Regions from separate parts of the Serratia sp. AR11 genome, predicted to be linked through region 4. Evidence: predicted binding sites of a transcription regulator. Region 4 holds the regulator's gene; each other region holds the start of a gene.
The links. Region 4 encodes CRP, which controls carbon source genes, mostly activating them, when cyclic AMP is high. Its sites were predicted from a motif close to ATGTGANNNNNNTCACAT; they were not measured.
Positions count from the first base shown of each region.

Region 1 (5,884 bases), 440 kb from region 4:
GCAAGCTGACCAACGCCAAGGTGGTCGACGAGGTTGTCGAGTTTATGCTGGGCCGTTTCCGCGCCTGGTATCAGGAAGAAGGCCACGCGGTCGACACCATTCAGGCGGTGTTGGCACGTCGTCCGACCAAACCGGCGGACTTCGATGCGCGCGTCAAAGCGGTGACCCACTTCCGTACCCTGGAAGCGGCAGCTGCGCTGGCTGCGGCCAACAAACGCGTTTCCAATATCCTGGCCAAATCTACCGATACGCTCAATGATCGTGTACACGCCTCGGTATTGAAAGAAGCGGCTGAGATCCAACTGGCGACCCATCTGGTGGTACTGCGCGATAAGCTGGAGCCGTATTTTGCGGCAGGCAACTATCAGGATGCGCTGGTGGAGCTGGCAGACCTGCGTGAGCCGGTCGATGCGTTCTTCGACAACGTGATGGTGATGGCAGAAGACGAAGCGGTGCGTGTGAACCGTCTGACGCTGCTGAGCAAACTGCGTGAGCTGTTCCTGCAGGTCGCGGATATCTCCGTGCTGCAATAAGCGGTTCTGCTGTGAAAAGGCGCCTCAGGGCGCCTTTTTTATTGCTGTCGGCGCAGTGCATCGCCTTGAAGGGTAAGGCGGTATTTCTGCAGGCGGCTGTTGGGTCTTTCAGGCAGCGTCATCTCAATCAGTTGAGCGCTCAACGCCGGGCGCAGATAGCGCTCCCGGAAAGATTTTCTATCCTGTAGCTGAAGTGCTTGTTGAATCTCTTCGCGTGACATCTCCCCCTTCAGTATCACCAGTAGCTCAGCGACTTGGGGGGTGACTTGGGGGGTGACTTGGGGGGTAAGGCTTTGCTCTAGTGCTCGCAAAATCATGTCCAGCATAAACTCAACGAAGGGAGCACAGTCGCTCTGCTGGTTACTGGCATTCAACGCTTGGTAGTAACCGGGCTGATTGTCATGTACCAGGCTTTCAACCGGTACGTTGGCAAACAGGGGGTCCCAACGTGACAGGATCAGCGTTTGCCACAGTCTGCCCATTCGTCCGTTACCGTCGGCGAAAGGATGAATAAACTCAAACTCGTAATGAAATACGCAACTGCCGATCAGCGGCGGCAGATCTGTCTCTTGTAACCAGACCAGCAGTTGACGCACTAACAGCGAGACCCGTTCTGCCGGCGGTGCCATATGAATGACGTTTCTACCGTTCATGACCCCGACACCGCCATGGCGATAATGCCCTGCATCAGGCAGCAGACCCTCCATCAGCACAAGATGTGCGGCGAGTAAATCCTTCTCCTGCACGGGACGCCAGTTGTTCAGATTTCCATAGCAACGAATGGCATTGAGTGCTTCCTGGATCTCACGAGGTGGCGCAATGATGCGTTTACCCTCGATGATGGCGGTGATCTGTTCTTCACTCAGGCTATTGCCTTCGATAGCCAGAGAGCCCTGAATAGTGCGGATGCGGTTGATGCGGCGCAGCCGTAAGGCATGTTCTTGCTCGGCCTGCATTTTTAAGCGCGCCAGTGCAGCACCGACATCGGTTACCAGATGCAGAATGCGTGAGCTGATGGTCAACGGTGGCTGATAGGATGACATGCGCAGCTTGGCCCGGTGATAAATGATACAAAAGTGTATCATGCTCCTGAGCCGGTACAGTAGCCTCTTGCCAACCCGCAGAGCTTGGCCTTTCACCGAAGAATAAGCCCCGAAAGGTGAATCGCGTATCGGATCGCACTCAGTTGATCTATTCTTATAGGCGCAGGGAGTGCAGCAAAAGGGACGGAGTCCGATGAAAAAGCAGGTTTATAACAGGAGTTATGTCACATGGCGGTAGGGATCCAGAGCAGGAATTTCGCGCGTTGGTTGGCCCCGGTATTGGCATTGTTGGTGGTCATGCAACTGACTGCTTGCGGCGATAAAGAGCCGGAACAACGCAAGGCGTTTATTGATTACATACAGAATACGGTGATGCGCAGCGGCGCGAAAATCCCGACGCTGAGCGAAGATCAGAAACAGAAGTTCGGCAACTATGCCGGTGATTACGCTATTTTGGTCGGCTTTTCACAGCAGTTGTCCAAGTCACTGGACGCCAGCCTGACGCCGGCGTTGGATCAAATCAACCAGATCCGCACCGCACAGGACTACATGAGCAAGCGCGATTCGTTGCAACAGTCCGTTGGGGCGCTGAACCTGCTGGGGCAGCAGATCCAGTCGGCCAAGTCACAGGCGGATACCGCCCGGGCAACGTTGAAGCAACCTGACGATCTGAAAGCCGTGTATAACCAGGCCTACGACAAAATCGTCACCGGGCCGGCCAATGCGCTGATGCCGGTTATTCCTGCGACCGCCAGTTTCGTTCAGGATCTGGTGCAGGTTGGGGATTTCCTGCGTACACAGGGTAATCAGGTGAGCTTTAACAATAACGGCGTGCAATTCCGTACTTCCCAGCAGGCAACGCAGTACAACACCATGATGTCGAATCTGGTCGCCAAGCAGCAGGATTTACTGAACGCACAGAAAACCGTCTCAAGCGTCACTCAGTAATAGTGTAAAAGCAGAAGCCGGCATACCCGGCTTCTGCCATTTCCCTTTCGCTGTTCCCTCCCTGTCTTTCCAATCACTTGCTCACTTCTTGCGCGTCGCTTCTGTACTACACTTCAATTAATCATCTTTTTCCGACATGTAGTTTTCTTTCATTCATCGCACTGTTATTTCCCGACGGGATGAATGCTCACAGGGAAGAACACCCCCAGGCCAGGATCCGGTAGCCATCAGCAAATAAATTGTGATTGATGTCACAATTTAAAAACAAATACGCAATATGAAAATGTGATCAACGTCGCATTATGTCGGGATTTTAGGGCGAATTTGGCGCGTTGTATTTTTTCTACACCGATTAAATGTGATGTATATCACTATAAATGCCTATTGGATGGGGTGTTGTTGGTGATCTGCATCACAAAAAATCCGTGAAGTTCGCACGGTAAAAACAGCGTGATAGAGTCCATTTCGCATACAGCCACAACACAGCTGGATCGTAACAACAATAATCACGCGCTCTATTGTCAGCGCGTAACAATAGGGGTGTGTTTTATGTTTTCACCAGACATCAAAGTCAAAGTTCAGAACTTTGGCCGCTTCTTAAGCAACATGGTGATGCCCAACATTGGCGCATTTATCGCCTGGGGTATCATCACCGCGTTATTCATTCCTACCGGTTGGCTGCCGAACGAAACCTTAGCCAAGTTGGTTGGCCCGATGATCACTTACCTGCTGCCGCTGCTGATCGGTTTCACCGGTGGCCGTCTGGTGGGGGGCGATCGCGGCGGCGTGGTCGGTGCCATCACCACCATGGGCGTGATTGTCGGCGCAGACATGCCGATGTTCCTCGGTGCGATGATTGCCGGCCCGCTGGGCGGCTGGGCGATCAAGCATTTTGACCGCTGGGTCGACGGCAAAATCAAAAGCGGTTTTGAGATGTTGGTGAACAACTTCTCCGCCGGCATTATCGGTATGCTGCTGGCTATCCTGTCGTTTATGGCGATTGGTCCGCTGGTCGAAGGGTTGTCGCATATCCTGGCTACCGGCGTGAACATCATGGTGACCAACAACCTGTTGCCGCTGGCGTCAATCTTCGTGGAACCGGCGAAAATCCTGTTCCTCAATAACGCGATTAACCACGGTATCTTCTCACCGCTGGGCATCCAGCAGGCGACCGAAACCGGCAAATCCATCTTCTTCCTGATCGAAGCCAACCCAGGCCCGGGCTTGGGCGTGCTGATGGCCTACATGTTCTTTGGCCGCGGCAGTGCCAAGCAGTCTGCCGGTGGTGCTGCGATCATCCACTTCTTCGGTGGTATCCACGAAATCTACTTCCCGTACGTGCTGATGAACCCACGTCTGCTGTTGGCGGTGATCCTGGGTGGCATGACCGGCGTATTCACCCTGACCCTGTTGCACGGCGGTCTGGTTTCTCCGGCTTCACCGGGTTCGATTCTGGCGGTGCTGGCGATGACGCCGAAGGGCGCTTATTTCGCTAACCTGGCGGCTATCGGTGCGGCCTTTGTGGTGTCGTTTGTGGTCGCGGGCTTCCTGCTGAAAACCTCAAAAGTGAAAGAAGAGGACGATCTGATCGATGCAACTCGCCGTATGCAAGAAATGAAGTCGCAGTCTAAAGGCGGCGCGGCGGCTCATGCAGCGGTCGATGGCGATCTGACCACGGTACGTAAAATCATCGTTGCCTGCGATGCCGGTATGGGCTCCAGCGCGATGGGAGCCGGGGTGCTGCGCAAAAAAGTGGCGGATGCCGGGCTGAAAAATATCTCGGTGACCAACAGCGCCATCAATAGCCTGCCGGACGATGTGGATCTGGTGATCACTCACCGCGACCTGACCGAGCGAGCGATGCGGCACGCGCCTCAGGCCCAGCATATCTCGCTGACCAACTTCCTCGACAGCAAGCTGTACAGCGATCTGACCGAGCGTCTGGTGGCGGCCAACAAAACCACCGATAACCAACAGAAAGTCATCAGCCGGCTTGACGACAGCTTTGAAGCGAGCGAGCAAAACCTGTTCCGCCTCAGCGAAAGCAACGTGTTCCTTAACCTGCAGGCCAGCGACAAGGAACAGGCGATCCGCTTTGCCGGTGAGCAACTGGTCAAGGGCGGCTACGTTGAGCCGGAATACGTTCCTGCGATGCTGGAGCGCGAGAAACTGACCTCCACCTATCTGGGCGAGTCGATCGCCGTGCCGCACGGCACCATCGAAGCCAAAGACCGGGTACTGCGCACCGGCGTGGTGTTCTGCCAATACCCGCAGGGCGTGCGTTTCGGTGATGAAGAGGACGAGGTGGCGCGGCTGGTCATCGGTATTGCCGCACGCAATAACGAACATATCCAGGTGATCACCAGCCTGACCAATGCGTTGGATGACGACGGCGTCATCGAGCGGCTGGCGAATACCAGCAGCGTGCAGGAAGTGCTGGATCTGCTGGGCGGCAAAAAACGCGGATAACAGAATCATTTTAAGGGGTGCAGCTTGCTGCACCCTTCGACATTAGAAAGGTAGGAATATGAAAGCATTACATTTCGGTGCGGGAAATATTGGCCGTGGTTTTATCGGCAAGCTGCTGGCGGACGCGCAGGCCGAACTGACCTTTGCCGACGTCAACCAGACGGTGCTGGACCTGCTGAACAGCCGCAAAAGTTATCAGGTGCACGTGGTCGGCGAACAGGCCAGGGTCGAACAGGTCAACAACGTCAGCGCAGTGAACAGCGGCAGTGAAGAGGCGGTTGCGCTGATCGCCGAAGCGGATATCGTGACCACCGCCGTGGGTCCGCAGATCCTGGCTAAAATTGCCGGGACTATCGCCAAAGGGCTGACCAAGCGTCACCAGCAGGGCAACAGCCAACCGCTGAACATCATCGCCTGTGAGAACATGGTGCGGGGCACCAGCCAGTTAAAACAGCACGTGTTTGATGTCCTGCCGCAGGAAGATCAGGCATGGGCCCTACAGCATGTGGGCTTCGTTGATTCGGCGGTTGACCGCATTGTACCGCCGGCGGAAGCGGGCAGCAGCGATCCGCTGGAAGTGACGGTAGAAACCTTCAGCGAGTGGATTGTCGATCAAACCCAGTTCAAGGGCCAGCCACCGGCGATTGCCGGCATGGAACTGACCGACAACCTGATGGCGTTTGTTGAGCGCAAGTTGTTCACGCTCAATACCGGCCATGCGATTACCGCTTATCTTGGGCAACAGGCCGGCCTGCAGACCATTCGCGATGCCATTCTTGACCCGAAGATCCGCCAGGTGGTGAAAGGCGCGATGGAAGAGAGCGGTGCGGTGCTGATCAAACGCTACGGTTTTGACGCCGCCAAGCACGCCGCTTACATCGACAAAATCCT
Region 1 covers NZ_CM150739.1:40,693-46,576, forward strand. Annotated here, with positions in the region: gene glyS (glycine--tRNA ligase subunit beta) at 1-533, shown strand, start outside; gene ACSOSI_RS00195 (Fic family protein) at 572-1,618, opposite strand; gene ACSOSI_RS00200 (DUF3053 domain-containing protein) at 1,805-2,524, shown strand; gene ACSOSI_RS00205 (PTS mannitol transporter subunit IICBA) at 3,074-4,993, shown strand; gene ACSOSI_RS00210 (mannitol-1-phosphate 5-dehydrogenase) at 5,052-5,884, shown strand, end outside.
Region 1: the regulator CRP is predicted to act here: its motif matches at 2,808-2,825, upstream of ACSOSI_RS00205 (PTS mannitol transporter subunit IICBA).

Region 2 (5,884 bases), 2.1 Mb from region 4:
GGATTTTTGGTAAAAGCAGCGAGTGGATAGACAACTATTACCCTGAGAAATAACCGATAGCTCTGAACATTTAACTTTCACAGGTTCAACCTGCTGTTTTTTAGCAGGCTGAACGCAGATGATAATATTTAGAACCCGGAACCCGGCAGCAACAGAAATGCCTCTTCTTCCGCGGTTGAGACACGACCTAATATCGCATTACGGTGCGGATAGCGGCCAAAACGGTCAATAATGGCCTTATGCCGCAATTCAAACTCCAACTGGTCGCCATTATCCAGTTCGGTATACAACGCCAGCGCCTGCTGATGGATCAACGCCGATTCCGAATGCATAAACGGCAAATAGAGAAAGCCCCGTTGTTCCTTACTGAGTTGCTCACACTGCCCGCTGCGGATCGCTTCTTGCGCCAATACCAGCGCCATGCAATCGCTGGCAAATGAACGCGGCGTGCCACGGAACAGATTGCGGCTGAACTGGTCGAGCACAATCACCTCCGCCAGTCGCCCCTCAATGGTTTCTCGCCAGTGCGCCAACTCCCCGGCAGCTGCGGCCTGCCAGATCTGGCCAAAGCGCGTATGCAGCAGGCGATCGAATTCATCATCCTTTTTGAACCACAAAGCCGGTTCGATCTCGTCAAACCAAAAGTCTAATACCTGTCTGTGCATCATTGCCTCCTGTTGTTTACATCAGCATAGCATCCTTCATAATACCCCCACATTGCCGCTATTTATCGCGCACCCTGATTACGGAGTTCCCCCGATGGATCATTGCCATACTTCCGATCTCATTTCCCTGGAGCAGGCGCTGGAGAAGATGCTCAGCCAGCTCTCCCCCCTGCAGCAGACCGAATCCATTGCCCTGACCACCGCTGAAGGCCGCATTACCGCCGCACCGGTCATTTCGCCGATTGACGTGCCGCCGTTCGCCAATTCGGCTATGGACGGTTACGCCGTGCGCCTGGCCGATTTGCAAGCCAATGCGCCGTTGCCGGTGGCGGGCAAAGCCTTTGCCGGTGCGCCATTTGATGGCAACTGGCCGGCCAATACCTGCATACGCATTATGACCGGCGCCCCTGTCCCGGTTGGCGCCGAAGCGGTGATCATGCAGGAACAGGCCGAGCTGAGTGATGCAGGCGTGCGCTTTACGGCCGAAGTACAAACCGGGCAAAATATTCGTCTGGCCGGGGAAGATATTCGCCAGGGCGCAGGCGTGTTAGCCGCAGGCATCAGGCTGGGTGCCGCGCAATTGCCGCTGCTGGCCTCGCTCGGCGTTGCCGAAGTCCAGGTGATGCGCAAACTGAAAGTCGCGGTGTTCTCTACCGGCGACGAATTACAACCGGTCGGCCAGCCGTTACAGGCTGGGCAAATCTACGATACCAATCGCTTTGCGGTGCGCCTGATGCTGGAACAGCTGGGCTGCGAGGTGATCGATCTGGGCATTATCCGCGACAATCAAGAAGCGCTGCGCGCCGCTTTCGAGCAGGCGGACAGTCAGGCCGACGTGGTGATCAGCAGCGGTGGCGTTTCGGTCGGTGAAGCCGACTACACCAAGCAGATGCTGGATGAACTGGGCGAAGTCAGCTTCTGGAAGCTGGCGATCAAACCGGGTAAGCCTTTTGCCTTCGGCAAGCTGAAACACGCCTGGTTCTGTGGCCTGCCGGGCAACCCGGTTTCTGCCGCCCTGACCTTCTACCAACTGGTGCAACCGCTGCTGGTAAAACTGGCCGGCCACAGCGACTGGCAGTTGCCACCGCGTCTGCAAGCACGCGCATTGACGCCGTTTAAGAAAGCACCGGGCCGTCTCGACTTCCAGCGCGGCGTATTCAGCAGTAACGCCCATGGCGAGTTGGAAGTCAGCAGCACCGGCCATCAAGGCTCGCACGTGTTCAGTTCATTCAGCCAGGGTAACTGTTTTATCGTACTGGAGCGCGATCGCGGTTCCGTAGCAGTGGGTGAAAAGGTGGAAATTGAGCCTTTCAACGCCCTGCTGAGGAGCTAAGCATGCTGCCGGAATTAACCGATGCCGAAGCATTGCGCTATAACCGCCAGATTATCCTGCGCGGTTTCGACTTCGACGGTCAGGAAAAGCTGAAAGCCGCACGGGTAATGATTGTTGGCCTGGGCGGTTTGGGTTGCGCCGCCGCGCCCTATTTGGCTGCCGCAGGGGTGGGGCATCTGACGCTGGTTGATTTCGACACTGTTTCGCTCTCCAACCTGCAACGCCAGATCCTGCACCGCGACGCGCGCATTGACATGGCGAAGGTTGATTCGGCGCGTATCGAACTGAGCGCCATCAATCCGCATATCCATATTGATGCCGTTGACGGGCAACTGGACGATGAACAGATGGCGGCACAGATTGCCGCCAACGATCTGGTGCTGGACTGTACCGACAACGTGGCAACGCGCGATCTGCTCAACCGCCTGTGCCATGCGCAGCGCAAACCGCTGGTGTCCGGCGCGGCGATCCGTATGGAAGGGCAACTCAGCGTCTTCACTTACCAGGCCAATGAACCTTGCTACCGCTGTCTGAGCCGGTTATTCGGTGATAACGCCCTGACCTGTGTCGAGGCCGGTGTGATGGCACCGCTGGTGGGTACCATCGGCACTCTGCAGGCTATCGAGGCCATCAAACTGCTGACGCAATACGGGCAGCCGCTCACCGGCAAACTGCTGATGTTTGACGCCATGACCATGCAGTTCCGTGAGATGAAGCTGCCGAAGGATCCGCAGTGCGAAGTGTGTGGCGGGGAATAGCAGACACAAAAAAGGCGGGAATATTCGCTCCCGCCTTTTTAATGCCGTAACAGAAGTTACACGATACCCTGGCTACGCAGATAGTCTTCGTAGTTGCCGGTAAAGTCGATAACCTTGGTCGGTGTCATTTCCAGTACGCGGGTCGCCAGCGAGCTAACGAACTCACGGTCGTGGGAAACGAAGATCAGGGTGCCTTCGTACATTTCCAACGCCATGTTCAGCGACTCGATGGATTCCATATCCAGGTGGTTAGTCGGTTCATCCATAATCAGGATGTTAGGGCGCTGCATCATCAGCTTGCCGAACAGCATGCGGCCCTTTTCACCACCAGACAGCACCTTAACTTTCTTCTTGATGTCGTCCTGGCTGAACAGTAAACGCCCCAGCACGCTGCGAACGGCCTGCTCGTCGTCCTTTTCCTGCTTCCACTGGCTCATCCAGTCGAATACCGTCAGGGTGTCATCGAACTCGTATTCATGATCCTGCGCGTAGTAACCAATCTTGGCGTTTTCAGACCATTTCACGCTGCCGCTGTCCGGCTGTGCATCGCCAACCAGGGTTTTCAGCAAGGTAGACTTACCGACACCGTTCGGGCCCAGCACCGCCACTTTCTCGCCCACTTCAACCATCAGGTTGAGCTTGCTGAACAGTGGACCGTTGTCGAAGCCTTTGGTCAGCGCCTCCACTTCCAGTGCGTTACGGAACAGTTTTTTGTCCTGATCGAAACGGATGAACGGGTTCTGACGGCTTGAAGCCTTCACTTCTTCCAGCTGGATCTTGTCTATCTGGCGGGCGCGTGAGGTGGCCTGTTTGGATTTGGAGGCGTTGGCGCTGAAGCGGCTGACGAACGACTGCAGTTCGTTAATCTGTGCCTTCTTCTTGGCGTTATCCGCCATCAGACGTTCACGCGATTGCGTGGCCGCCGTCATGTATTCGTCATAGTTACCCGGATACACGCGCAGTTCGCCGTAGTCCAGATCCGCCATGTGAGTACACACCATGTTCAGGAAGTGACGGTCGTGCGAAATGATAACCATGGTGCTGTTACGCTCGTTCAGCACCTGCTCCAGCCAGCGAATGGTATCGATGTCCAGGTTGTTCGTCGGTTCGTCGAGCAGCAGGATTTCCGGATCGGAGAACAGGGCCTGTGCCAGCAACACACGCAGCTTAAAGCCCGGCGCGATTTCGCTCATCGGGCCATAATGCTGTTCGACCGGGATGCCAACACCGAGCAGCAGCTCGCCGGCACGCGCTTCGGCGGTGTAACCGTCCATTTCGCCGTAAGCCACTTCCAGATCGGCCACTTTATAGCCGTCTTCTTCGCTCATTTCGGCCATAGCGTAAATACGGTCACGCTCTTCTTTCACTGCCCACAGTTCATGGTGGCCCATGATAACGGTGTCCAGCACGCTGTATTGCTCAAAAGCGAACTGATCCTGACGCAGTTTACCCAGACGCTCGTTCGGATCGAGGAACACGTTGCCGCCGCTCGGTACCAGATCGCCGCCCAGGATTTTCATAAAGGTGGATTTGCCGCAGCCGTTGGCCCCGATCAAACCATAGCGGTTACCGCCACCAAATTTTACAGAGATGTTTTCAAACAGCGGCTTACTGCCAAACTGCATAGTAATGTTGTTAGTGCTTAACACAGCGCTCGCTCTTCATATCATTAGGAATGTGATTTGGCGCGCATTATGCCATAACGAGGATAAGAGATCGCGGGAAGTTTTGGTGACAATTTGAGCAATGGTGCGGTGGCAGAAAAAGCCAGACACTGCGCGGAGCCTTGAGGCCGGAGGCAGTAAATCCCATCCGGCGGATTGAAGGGGAATTAATACATTCACCAGCAGCCATGTTTTAAGATATTGAAATAGACCTCTTTAAACTTTTCTGTCCTTAAAATATCCCCTTTCAATACCGAAACCGGTTTATCCCACTCTTGGGCGAAATCGGCTTCGCCGTTATTGTTATTTAGTTTTTTTAAGCCACAGGCAGCATAAAGTTTGGCTTCTGGCGTTGCCTGCGGATTTTTGGCAATACGCAAGAAAATGTCCCCCGCATCCTGATAGGTTAGGATTCTTATTAGCTCGGTCTCGCCAACGCTGCCAATGCCAACAAACCCATTCATTCCCAAAGAGAAATCGCTGACTTTGGATAAAACATTTTCTGTCTCTTCGCGGCTTTGCTCAGCGGCGTAGCCAGAGAGGGAACAGAAAGAAACAACAAGCAAAGTCACAACGCGCAAAATCATTTTCATAAAAATTTCTCTATTCAAGCGCTTTTATACCGGGTTGGCATGTGTCGACATAAAAGCCTGCTGATGTAAAACCGCAACAAACGCCTGCGATGCCGCGCTGCGGTAAGCGCTTTTGCGTTGCAGTGATACCGCCCGACGCGCTGGCAGGGCAACGGCAAGTTGTACCGACCGCAACTGCGGATCCGCCTGGGCGATCGCCGCCGGTAGAATGGTGGCAAGCTGACCACGGCGCACAATCTCGAGGATAGCACCAATCGCATTGGCTTCTACCGCCACCCACGGGCAGATACTCTGCTGGCGACAATAACCGTCGATGAACTGACGGGTAGCAAAATCTTCGCTCAGTAAAGCCAGGGGTTGCCGTTCAAGCTCTTCCGCCGTCAAAGGATGTTGCCGTTGGGCCAAAAGATGATCTGCGCCAACCACCATATTTAACGATTCACTAAACAGGTCGTTGGCCTCGATATCTGGCGACTGCGCCTGGCCAAAAGCAATACCCAAATCCAACTGATCCTCCGCCAGCAACGCCTCGATTCTGTCCTGAGTCATTTCTTGAATACTTAGCGATATCCCCGGATAACGCCGATAAAAGGCATCGATAACCGGGCCAACCAGGTAGGCGCTAAAGGTCGGCGTCATTGCCAACCTCAGATTGCCACGCTCCAGCGTCGCCACGTCATGGATCGCGCGCGCACCTTCGTCCAGATCCTGTAATGCCCGGCGGGCATAGCGCATCCAGGCCGCACCGGCATCGGTCAGGCGCACGGTTCGGCCACTGCGATCCAACAGCGGCGTACCCAGCGTTTCCTCCAGCTGTTTGATTTGCTGTGACAGCGTGGGCTGCGAAACGTGCAGCACTTCGGCAGCGCGT
Region 2 covers NZ_CM150739.1:1,664,143-1,670,026, reverse strand. Annotated here, with positions in the region: gene ACSOSI_RS08000 (DUF924 family protein) at 129-665, opposite strand; gene moeA (molybdopterin molybdotransferase MoeA) at 760-1,998, shown strand; gene moeB (molybdopterin-synthase adenylyltransferase MoeB) at 2,001-2,756, shown strand; gene ACSOSI_RS07985 (ABC-F family ATPase) at 2,813-4,405, opposite strand; gene mchS3 (MchS3 family protein) at 4,597-5,013, opposite strand; gene cynR (transcriptional regulator CynR) at 5,038-5,884, opposite strand, start outside.
Region 2: the regulator CRP is predicted to act here: its motif matches at 4,432-4,449, upstream of ACSOSI_RS07985 (ABC-F family ATPase).

Region 3 (5,884 bases), 200 kb from region 4:
AACTGCTGATACAGCGCAGGCAGGTGGTTTTGCTGACGGCGTGCGGCCTTGGTAGTCAGCGCCGATACCGCGCTGCCGACAAACTGGTTCAGCAAGGTGCGACCGGTACGTTCACGCGAGTTATCGCGGATCAGCAGCAGCACCATCAGGCCCACACAGCTGCCGAGGAACTGGCCAAGCGCACCATCAAGGAACTGCGTGACGTTGAACTCCATCGGGTTGCTCAATACCAGAATATTGATGGTCCCCGCCAGCAGGCCAAGCGAGCCCAACCGTCGTTTCTGCACCTCGATACCGATGAAAAACGCCAGCAAGCCCAGACTGAGGCACAGCAGTAAAATACTTTGCTGAGTCGCCGGCAGGATCACCATAAAATACAGTGAGCCGACCGGGATCGCCGCCAGCATACCCAGGATAAAGTCCATCGCCACCATGCGCGGTGCCGGGGTGCGCATCGCCAGGGAGGTGATCACCGCAATGATCACCATAAAGCCGCTGCCGGAGGTCCAGCCGGTCCACAGCCACAGCAGGCTGCCAAAGGCCGTCGCCACAAAGGTGCGCAGACCGTTAATCATCGCGTGGTGTCTTTCCGCCGAGGTCGGTTTAACCACCACCTCACTGCTCAACACCCCTTCTTCTACCGAACTGATACTGCTGTTGGTGTGTACGCCTTTGGCCAGCAGCAGGTAGCGAGTGGCCGCCCCCACCCAACTGGTGATGGTCACTAATGTCTCGTCGGTACGGTTAGTGGTCAGCACCTGCCGCAACAACTTCATGCGTTTATGGATTTCCTGCGGCGTTTGAGCCGGAACCATCAGCAACTCGCGAACGTTTTCTTTCAGCGCATCCGGGTGGTTCAACAGGATTAAATAGGTCTCGCAGGCCTGGGTAATCAACGTCAGCGAAAGCGTATGCAGCGCCAGAATGCGGCGATTCACCTTTTGCCAGCGTGATGACTCCATCATCAGGTTGCTGCGCATGCCGTTCAGCGCTGTGGTGCTCTTCACCAAATTGCTCCAGGCACGGTCGATATCTTCTTTCTCGGCATTGCTGATGCACATCTGCATCAACAGGTACTGATCCACCAGCAGTTTATCCACCGCCCGGTCGATATCCTGTTTGATTGAACGCGGCGAGAACAGCAAGTCTGCCAACACGGCGCTGACGATCCCCAGCACGATCTCACTGCAGCGCTCAATAGCGAACTGCGGCGCTTCCAGCAGATGCGCTTCGCTGCTGGCAACGGTGACAATAATGATTAGCGCGGTATAACCCGCCAGGCCCCAGGCATAGGAGTTTTCAACTTTAACCAGAGAGGAAATCCAGGTGCAGAAGCCGGCCCAGATGCAGCACAGCAGCAACATCACCACCGGCGCACGCGCCGTAGTGACGATAATCGCTATGCCGACAAAGCAGCCGATGAATGTGCCGATAATACGCAGCCAACCGCGATGACGAATAGCACCGGAAAAAGGCTCGCCGCCCGCGGCAAAGGCCGTACCGGCGGCCACGATGGCGGCGGTCATCGCCGACCAGCGTGGGGTTTCCAGATTGAGATGGAAGCCGACGAACAGCGCAAACACCACCGCAAAGCTGAGCTTGAAGGCAAATCTCAGCCGAATAAAGGTTGGGTTATTCATTAACCGAACTCACGCAGCCGATGCATCAAACGCACAAAAGGCGAGCCGCTGTCGGTAGCGCGGTCATTCTTACCGGTGATCACCACGGTAGCGGTGGTGCCAGCCGGGTACGGGTGCAATTGGTCTTTGTCGTCCAGCAGGATTTTTACCGGCACGCGCTGCGCCAGACGCACCCACTCCAGGTTGCTGTCGATCGACGCCAACCCTTTGCTGTTCACGGTGCTGCTGCTGTTGTTGACGGCGGCGGCCACGCTATCGACGGTGCCGTGCATGATGCGGTTACTGCCCAGCGGAGTGATTTCCGCACGGTCGCCCTTGTTCAGGCCATTGAGCTTGGTTTCTTCCAGATAGGCCAGAATGTAGAAGCTGTTTTTCTTCACCAGCGCCACGGCGACTGAACCCCGGGTGATGTATTCGCCGGCGTGAACGTTCAGGTTGGTGATCCAGCCATCGGCCGGTGCGCGTACCGTAGTGCGTTCCAGATCCAATTTAGCCAGTTCACGGGTCGCTACAGCCTTCGCCAGCTGATGCTCTACGGTTTGCAATACGTTATTCGCCTGGTCGATCTCTTCCTGCGACATCGCCTGCACGCCGAGGCGCACACGGCGGCCGGCTTCACGTCTTTTTTCTGCCGCCAGCGTCTGGTAGTAGGCGACATCGGCATTGGCTTCCGCCAGGGCCTGTTGGTAGCGCGGCTGGTCAATCACCAGCAGCACCTGCCCTTTCTTCACCAGTTGGTTATCCACCAGAGGGACATCGGTCAACAGACCGGTGACGTCCGGGGCGATCGCCACCACGTCGGCGGTGAACTTGGCGTCACGCGTCCACGGGGATTCGGTGTAGAACACCCAGGCCTTGAATATGGCTATGATCCCCAGCAGGACCAGAATCAGAGTGATCGCGATTCGGGTTATTTTTATTGAAAAATTTTTCACAGCGACCTCAAACGAAAAGACAGGTAATCAGATAGAACAAACAGCAGTACAGCGCAGTATTAAACAGCGCTGGATGCCAGACAAAATCGTAAATCCCGGTGGGTTGCAGCAGGCGGCGCAGCAAAAAAAACAGCGCCAGCGAGAGCAGCAACTCAAAAAATATCGGGGGAAACGACAGTCCGAAAATGACCATAACCGGAAGCAAACTCATCAATTTTTCCTTATTGTTCACTGCACCGGGCGTTAAGAACTCTATCCATTCACATTCTCTTTACATTTTAGCTGACACGCACCACAAATTCAGGCCCAGACAGGTCAGGAACCTGAAATAAGAGTAAACTCTGGAGCGTACATCCGCGATAGGGACTGCGAGGATATCGGAGGGATCGGCCACTATGGCGCTGCCGATCGCACTCGCGCGTTAGTAAGGTCTTTTCACCCGACCTGTTTATATTAGCGTGCTTACTATCAAGTCATCAACAATCTGTGATCTAAATCACTTTTAAGCCAGAGTGAATAATGGAAAGACTAAAACGGATGTCGGTATTCGCCAAAGTGGTTGAATGCGGGTCATTTACTGCGGCAGCGCGCCAGTTGGATATGAGCGTTTCGTCTATCAGCCAGACCGTCTCCAAACTGGAAAATGAGCTGCAGGTCAAGCTGCTTAACCGCAGCACGCGCAGCATTGGCCTGACGGAGGCCGGAAAAATCTATTATCAGGGCTGTCGCCGCATGCTGCTGGAAGTCAGCGAAGTGCATGAGCAGCTGTACGCGTTTAACAATACGCCGACCGGCACGCTGCGCATTGGTAGCTCATCCACCATGGCACAAAACGTGCTGGCAACCATGACCGCAGATATGCTCAAAGAGTACCCCGGCCTGACGGTGAACCTGGTGACCGGTATCCCGGCACCGGATCTGATCGCCGACGGGCTGGATGTAGTGATCCGCACCGGCGCGCTGCAGGATTCCAGCCTGTTCTCCAAACGCCTGGGTTCAATGCCGATGGTAGTGTGCGCCGCCAAAAGCTATCTCAGCCAGCACGGCACGCCACTAAAACCAAGCGATATGGTCAATTTTTCCTGGCTGGAATACAGCGTGCGGCCAGACAGCGAGTTCGAGCTGATCGCGCCAGAAGGCATCAGCACGCGCATCTCGCCGCAGGGACGCTTCGTCACCAACGATTCACAGACCATGATCCGCTGGCTGAAAGCCGGGGCCGGTATCGCCTATGCACCGCTGATGTGGGTGATCGAGGAGATCAAACGCGGAGAGATCGAGATCCTGTTCAAAAACTACCATTCGGATCCTCGCCCGGTGTACGCAGTGTACACCGAGAAAGACAAGCTGCCGCTCAAGGTGCAGGTGTGCATCAACTACCTGACCGAGTACTTTAAGCGCGTGGGGGAAGTCTATCAGGGCTACCGCTGAGCAATACACGACGCGCCAAGGTGCCAAGCACCAGTAATGCCAGCATGCCCAGCCCCCAGATTAACCAGACGGCGTACTTCGCCCAGGTGAGCAACAGTGGGAAAGACCCCGCCAGCCAGTTCCCCAGTTGCTGCAACTGCGGCAGCCAAGTGTCCAATAGCGCCTGCGGCACCAGGCTGAGCAAGCCGGTAAGCTGCGGTGCCAACTGTGCCGAACCGCTCTGCGCCAGCCCCGTTAACGCGGGCAACCAGCCCAATACGCCAGAAACGCCCCAGGCCAGCAGCGTCCATAACGCCATTACCGCCAACAGCACTGCCACACTCCATCCACGTTTTGTCATGGCTATCCCCCGTTAGCGGCCTTGCCGCATTGTTGGCAAAAACGGCTGCCCGGTGACAACGGCGCTGAACACCCGCTGCACTGTGCCGCCGCCGTCTCGAAAGGTTGTCCACAACGGTGGCAATAACGGGCGCCGGGCTTGTTAGGTGCCTGACATTGCAGGCATTGTGGCCCCTGCTCGCCGTGTTGGTTATAGCGGTTGCCATGGCGGCCACTGCGATGCCCTGAGCGCTGGTGCCCACCGCCAAAATCGCCTTGTCCCAAGAGTTTTTTCAACAGGCTCATCGCGCTTCTCCTCTGTGCTTTACGCCAGGTTATAGAATAAACCCTGGAGTAAACTCCAGGGTAAAGCGCGCCGAAGGGGATTTACGTTTAATTACATCGCTAAATCAGCAACGCTTTGATGTGGTTAGCAAAAAGCATTATCGGTCATTACCTCGCCCACCACCGGTGCGCTATGCTGCGGGGACCTCTCCCTGCATCAGGAATAACAATGAAAAAAATCATACTGGACTGCGACCCGGGACATGACGACGCGATCGCCATGCTGCTGGCCTGGGGTAACCCGCAGATCGATCTGCTGGCCGTGACCACCGTGGTGGGCAACCAAACGCTGGAGAAGGTCACCCGTAACGCGCTGGCCGTCGCACGCATCGCCAATATTACCGGCGTACCCTTTGCCGCCGGCTGCCCGCGCCCGTTGGTACGCCAGATAGAAGTCGCACCAGATATCCATGGCGAATCCGGCCTGGATGGCCCGGTGTTACCGAAGCCAACGCTGGCGCTGGAACCCTGCCACGCGGTTGATCTGATCATCGATACCATCATGGCTCACCCGCCGGGCAGCGTGACGCTGGTTCCGACCGGCGGCCTGACCAACATCGCCATGGCGGTGCGCAAAGAACCACGCATTGCCGAACGAGTGAAAGAAGTGGTGCTGATGGGCGGCGGCTACCACGTGGGCAACTGGAGCGCGGTGGCGGAATTTAATATCAAGATCGATCCGGAAGCCGCGCACATCGTGTTCAATGAAAAGTGGCCGCTGACCATGGTCGGGCTGGATCTGACCCATCAGGCGCTCGCCACGCCAGAAGTCTGTGCCCGCATCGCCGCTATCCAAACCGGACCAGCCAGGTTTGTCGGCGAACTGCTTGAATTCTTTGGCAAGATGTATCAGCAGGCGCAAGGTTTTAGCGCCCCGCCGGTGCACGATCCTTGCGCGGTGGCCTATGTGATCGACCCCGAAGTGATGACGGTGCGTAAAGTCCCGGTGGATATCGAACTGACCGGCACCCTGACGCTGGGCATGACGGTAGCCGACTTCCGCGCCGCACCGCCGCCGGACTGCCACACTCAGGTGGCGGTGACGCTGGATCAGGATAAGTTTTGGGATTTGATAGTGGATGCGCTGGAGAGAATTGGGGAAGTGAAGGTTTAGGCTTCGGCTTGTAGGACAGGTAATAGTAAGGCGGTGGGCCGGGGGGTGTTTGGATAGCTGCCTGGCCTGGGTTTATCGAGGGGGATAAACTAGCGTTTTAG
Region 3 covers NZ_CM150739.1:4,900,157-4,906,040, forward strand. Annotated here, with positions in the region: gene aaeB (p-hydroxybenzoic acid efflux pump subunit AaeB) at 1-1,640, opposite strand, end outside; gene aaeA (p-hydroxybenzoic acid efflux pump subunit AaeA) at 1,640-2,575, opposite strand; gene aaeX (p-hydroxybenzoic acid efflux pump operon protein AaeX) at 2,583-2,786, opposite strand; gene aaeR (HTH-type transcriptional activator AaeR) at 3,095-4,006, shown strand; gene ACSOSI_RS23195 (hypothetical protein) at 3,969-4,346, opposite strand; gene ACSOSI_RS23200 (zinc ribbon domain-containing protein) at 4,349-4,630, opposite strand; gene uriH (uridine-preferring nucleoside hydrolase UriH) at 4,839-5,783, shown strand; gene ACSOSI_RS23210 (hypothetical protein) at 5,873-5,884, opposite strand, start outside.
Region 3: the regulator CRP is predicted to act here: its motif matches at 3,060-3,077, upstream of aaeR (HTH-type transcriptional activator AaeR).

Region 4 (5,884 bases):
TACTCAGGTTATGCATGAATCCTTTCGCCCTTTGACCGGGGCCAGTAATCCGCACCTGCAAACGCTGCTGCCACGGCTGGTGCGTCGCCGCGTGCAGTTGAAACCCCACTGGCAACGGCTGGAACTGCCCGACGGCGACTTTGTCGATCTCGCCTGGAGCGAAGATCCGGCTCAGGCCAGCGGCAAGCCGCGAGTGGTGCTGTTCCACGGCCTGGAAGGCAACTTCTACAGCCCCTATGCCCATGGCCAACTCAATGCCTGGCGTGAAAAGGGCTGGCTCGGGGTGGTAATGCATTTTCGCGGTTGCAGCGGTGTGCCGAACCGCAAGCAGCGTATCTACCATTCTGGTGAAACGGAAGATGCGCGCTTCTTCCTCCAGTGGCTGCGTGCTACCTACGGAGAAGCCCCCACCGCTGCCGTTGGCGTTTCGCTCGGCGGCAACATGCTGGCCTGTTATCTGGCACAACAGGGCGCCGACAGCCTGCTGCAGGCGGCGGTGGTGGTTTCTGCGCCACTGATGCTGGAACCCTGTTCGTGGCGGATGGACCAAGGCTTCTCGCGGGTCTATCAGCACTACCTGCTCGGGCAGTTGAAACAAAACGCCACCCGCAAACTGCTGCACTATCCTGATACGCTGCCGCTCAAACTGCCGCAGCTCAAGGCATTGCGTCGGATCCGCGACTTTGATGATGCCATTACCTCGCGCATCCATGGCTTTAGCGACGCCACCGATTATTACCGCCGTTGCAGCGCCCTGCCGTTGTTACCGTCGATCCAAACGCCGCTGTTGATCATCCATGCCAAGGACGATCCTTTTATGACCGACGAAGTGATCCCCGAAACCGCCACGCTGCCGCACAATATTGAATATCAATTGACCGAGTTTGGCGGTCACGTCGGTTTTGTCGGCGGCACATTGAAAAAACCCCATATGTGGCTGGAATACCGTATTCCATCCTGGCTTGCCCCTTACCTGGAAACAACCAAGTGATCATCCCCTGGAAAGAACTGGAAACCGAGACCCTCAATAGCCTGATCGAGTCCTTTGTGCTGCGCGAAGGTACCGACTACGGCGAGCATGAACGTTCGCTGGAACAGAAAGTGGAAGACGTGCGCCGCCAGCTGAAAAACGGCGAGGTGCTGCTGGTGTGGTCAGAACTGCATGAGACCATCAACATCATGCCGCGCGGGCAGTTCCGCGCCGGACAAGAAGAAATTTAGTGCTTATCGGTTCTATGACTGACGGAAAAAATCAGGTAACAATGAGGGATTGCAAACCAACGCGCAGTATTTTGCCCTAGGCGAAAGGGTGTCAAACAGACCAATAATGATATCTGACACCGGCGCATTAAACACGGAGTGACCCATCACCATGTCCGCCAAACATCCCGTTATCGCAGTGACCGGCTCCAGCGGTGCCGGCACCACCACCACCAGCGTGGCGTTCCGTAAAATCTTTCAGCAGTTGAACATCCGCGCCGCGGAGCTGGAAGGCGACAGTTTCCATCGCTATACCCGGCCGGAAATGGACGCGGCGATCCGCAAAGCGCGCGATCTTGGCCGTCATATCAGCTATTTCGGCCCCGAGGCCAACGACTTTGGCCTGCTGCAACAAAGCTTTAGCGAGTACGGCACCAACGGCACCGGCCGTTCACGCAAGTATCTGCACACCTACGATGAAGCGGTACCCTATAACCAGGTTCCCGGTACCTTTACCCCGTGGGAAGCCTTACCGGCACCGACCGACGTGCTGTTTTATGAAGGGCTGCACGGCGGCGTAGTGACCGAGCACAACGACGTGGCCAAGCATGTCGATTTGCTGGTCGGCGTGGTGCCTATCGTTAACCTGGAATGGATCCAAAAGTTAATCCGCGATACCGGCGAGCGCGGCCACTCTCGTGAAGCGGTGATGGATTCGGTGGTACGTTCGATGGAAGACTACATCAACTACATCACGCCGCAGTTTTCCCGCACCCATATCAACTTCCAGCGGGTGCCGACGGTAGATACCTCCAACCCGTTCGCCGCCAAGGCGATCCCCTCGCTGGACGAGAGCTTTGTGGTGATCCACTTCCGCGGCCTGGATCAGATCGATTTCCCTTATCTGCTGGCGATGCTGCAGGGTTCTTTTATCTCGCATATCAATACGCTGGTGGTGCCGGGCGGCAAAATGGGGCTGGCGATGGAGTTGATTATGGCGCCGCTGGTGCAGCAACTGCTGGAAGGCAAAAAAATCGAATAGCTTACCGGAGCGCGGCAACAAGCCGCGCTCCTTTATCCGTCAGGACACTGCGCGGATCTCAAAGCTGTGGGTCACGCTGGCAGCCTTGCTCAGCATCAATGACACCGAACAGTATTTCTCGGCGGAAAGATTCACCGCGCGCTCGACAATTTTGTCACTTAAATCTTTACCGGTGACGATGAAATGCAGGTTGATATGGGTAAACAGTCGTGGCGCCTCCTCACGCCGCTCGGAGGTTAATTTCACCTCGCAGTCGCGCACATCGTTACGTCCTTTTTGCAGGATCGACACCACATCTATCGCGCTGCAACCTCCCACCGACATCAGTACCATTTCCATTGGGCTGGGGGCTTTATCCCCGGCGTTGCCGTCCATCAGCACCTGATGGCCAGACGCGGATTCACCCAGAAACGTCAACCCTTCCACCCACTTAACTCTTGCCTGCATACTGGTCACTCCGGTTAATTTCTTAAAATCAGACTACGCTTTCGCATAGAAACTGGCAACGGAACCTGATGCTAATCATGCTGAAGCGAGACAACACAAGACACCCGCCTCACTCTGTGCTACAAACAGAGCCGCAATAAATCTTTCCGGGACACTGATTTCAGGGAAACTCCCAGGGAAAGGCTCCTTTACCGGTATGTTAACAGAATGTAGCTTGCAGCTCTCCCGGCAAGTTAATATGCTAGGGCGACAGCGTATATTTATGACACGCCTCAAAACCTGCTGACAGCCACCATTAAAAGAACGGCGACAGCACGTTTTACAGGGAACTCTGACCCCTGTGACACAAGGCAGCGATAACAACAGAGGATAACAGCGAATGGTTCTCGGCAAACCGCAAACAGACCCTACTCTCGAATGGTTCCTGTCTCATTGCCATATCCACAAATATCCATCCAAAAGTACGCTGATTCACCAAGGTGAAAAGGCTGAAACGCTTTACTACATCGTCAAAGGCTCCGTCGCGGTGCTGATTAAGGATGAAGAGGGTAAAGAGATGATCCTGTCCTACCTTAACCAGGGGGATTTCATCGGCGAGCTTGGATTATTTGAAGAAGGTCAGGAGCGTAGCGCCTGGGTTAGGGCGAAAACCGCCTGTGAAGTGGCTGAAATTTCCTATAAGAAATTCCGCCAGTTGATTCAGGTTAACCCGGACATCCTGATGCGCCTGTCAGCTCAGATGGCAAACCGTCTGCAGATCACATCTGAGAAAGTGGGTAACCTTGCTTTCCTGGACGTTACGGGCCGCATCGCGCAAACCCTGCTGAACCTGGCGAAACAGCCTGATGCCATGACCCACCCGGATGGTATGCAGATTAAAATTACCCGCCAGGAAATTGGCCAGATCGTCGGTTGCTCACGTGAAACCGTGGGTCGTATTCTGAAAATGCTGGAAGATCAAAACCTGATCTCCGCCCACGGCAAAACTATTGTCGTTTACGGCACGCGTTAATCACTGAAAAAACGGCGCGATGATTCGCGCCGTTTTTTTATGCCCCGAGTCATCATGTGGCGCCGACTGATCTACCACCCGGAAGTTAATTACGCACTGCGGCAAACGCTGGTGCTTTGCCTGCCGGTACTGTTTGGCTTGCTGATAGGCCAACTGCAATATGGCCTGCTATTTTCCCTGGTTCCCGCCTGCTGTAACATCGCCGGGCTGGACACGCCTCACAAACGTTTTTTCAAACGCCTGATCGTCGGCGGTTCACTGTTCGCACTCAGCAGTTTGTTACTGCAGCAAGCCCTGTTATGGCAGTTGCCGCTGCCGATACTGATGCTCGGCCTGGCGCTGCTGCTCGGCGTCAGCGGTGAAATCAGCCCGTTACACGCCCGTCTGCTGCCCGCTGCGCTGGTTGCCGCCATCTTCTCCCTCAGCATGGCCGGTTCAGTACCGCTTTGGCATGCGCCGCTGTTATATGTGGTCGGCACCGCCTGGTACGGGCTGTTCACCTGGTTCTGGTTCAAACTGTGGAAAGAGCAGCCGATGCGCGAGTCGCTCAATCAGCTCTATCTGGAGTTGGCGGACTACTTCGAGGCCAAATACTCACTGCTGACCCAGCATACCGATCCACAGACCGCGTTACCGCCGTTGTTGGTTCGTCAGCAAAAGGTGATGGATCTGATTACTCTGCTGTATCAGCAGCTAAACTTTCTGCCGCACGCCAGTAACCTCGAGCAAAAACGTCTGCAACGAACCTTTCAGGTCGCGCTGGATTTGCAGGAACACATCACCGTCAGCCTGCACCTGCCGGAAGAAGTACAAAAGCTGGTGGAACAGAGCCAGGCCGAAGCGATTATCCGCCGCAACGCACAGGTGATTGCCGGCCGGCTACGCACGGTGGCGCACGATATTCTCTATCACCAGCATTCGCAGCGCTTCAATATGGGCAATGAACTGGCAGCATTGGAAAAAGTAGCGGCACAGCACCCGGATAATCCGGTGGGTCAGTTCTGCTACTACCACTTCAGTCGCATCGCCCGTCTGCTGCGTACTCAGCATCCACTCTATCGGCGTGACCTGATGGCCAATCAAAACCGCCTGCCGTTTTGGCCGGCGCTGGTCAGTTATCTGTCGTTCAAATCCAATGCCCTGCGTAATGCGGCACGATTAGGCGTCACGCTGGCGGCAGGCAGCAGCCTGGGGATGATTTTCAACCTGCCGAAACCCTACTGGATCCTGCTCACCATCATGCTGGTGAGCCAGAACGGCTACAACGCCACCCGGGTGCGCATCCAACACCGTGCGCTCGGTACTTTGGCCGGGCTGGTGATCGCCGCCGGTCTGCTGCAATTACAACTGCCCGAGGCCGAAACCCTGAGCGTGATGCTGGTGATTACGCTGCTGGCCTATATGGTGTCACGTAAAAATTACGGATTGGCGGTGATTGGTTTTACGGTGACGGCGGTCTATACCCTGCAATTACTGGCGCTGAACGGCACGAATTTCCTGGTACCGCGTCTGATCGACACCCTGATTGGCTGCGTACTGGTGTTCGGCAGTACCATTTGGCTGTGGCCACAGTGGCAAAGCGGGCTGCTGCGCAAGAATGCCCATCAGGCGCTGGAGAACGATCAGCAGGCGTTACGTTTGTTGCTGGAAGAGCAAGAGCCGGATCCCACTGCACTGGCCTACGCACGCATGCAGGTCAATCAGGCGCACAACGCGTTATTCACCTCACTGAATCAGGCGATGCAGGAACCGGGGTTTGAATCGAACTATCTGGCGGATATGCGCCTGTGGGTGACGCACAGCCAGTTTATTGTCGAGCATCTGAATGCGATGACTATCCTGGCGCGCGAGCACTATATGCTGACGCCAAAACTGGCGGAGGAGTATCTGCAATCTTGCGAGATCGCGCTGCAGAGCTGCCAGCAACGGCTGGAGTACGACGGGCCGAGCAGTGGCAACAGCATTATGCAGCCGCCGGATTTGCACCCAGATATGCCGGTGACCGAAATGGAGCGCCACCTGCGGCGTATTCTTTCACACTTGAGCGTGATGCATACCATCTCGTCATTGGCCTGGAGCCAACGCCCACACCACGGCATCTGGCTGAAACGCAAACTGCGCGATCAATAAGGGCGCCGTCTGGCGCCCTTGTCATCAATGCAACGCATTACGCGTTAATCACG
Region 4 covers NZ_CM150739.1:5,098,771-5,104,654, forward strand. Annotated here, with positions in the region: gene ACSOSI_RS24130 (hydrolase) at 11-991, shown strand; gene ACSOSI_RS24135 (YheU family protein) at 988-1,221, shown strand; gene ACSOSI_RS24140 (phosphoribulokinase) at 1,373-2,242, shown strand; gene ACSOSI_RS24145 (OsmC family protein) at 2,282-2,689, opposite strand; gene crp (cAMP-activated global transcriptional regulator CRP) at 3,069-3,701, shown strand; gene ACSOSI_RS24155 (YccS/YhfK family putative transporter) at 3,756-5,831, shown strand; gene argD (bifunctional acetylornithine/succinyldiaminopimelate transaminase) at 5,869-5,884, opposite strand, start outside.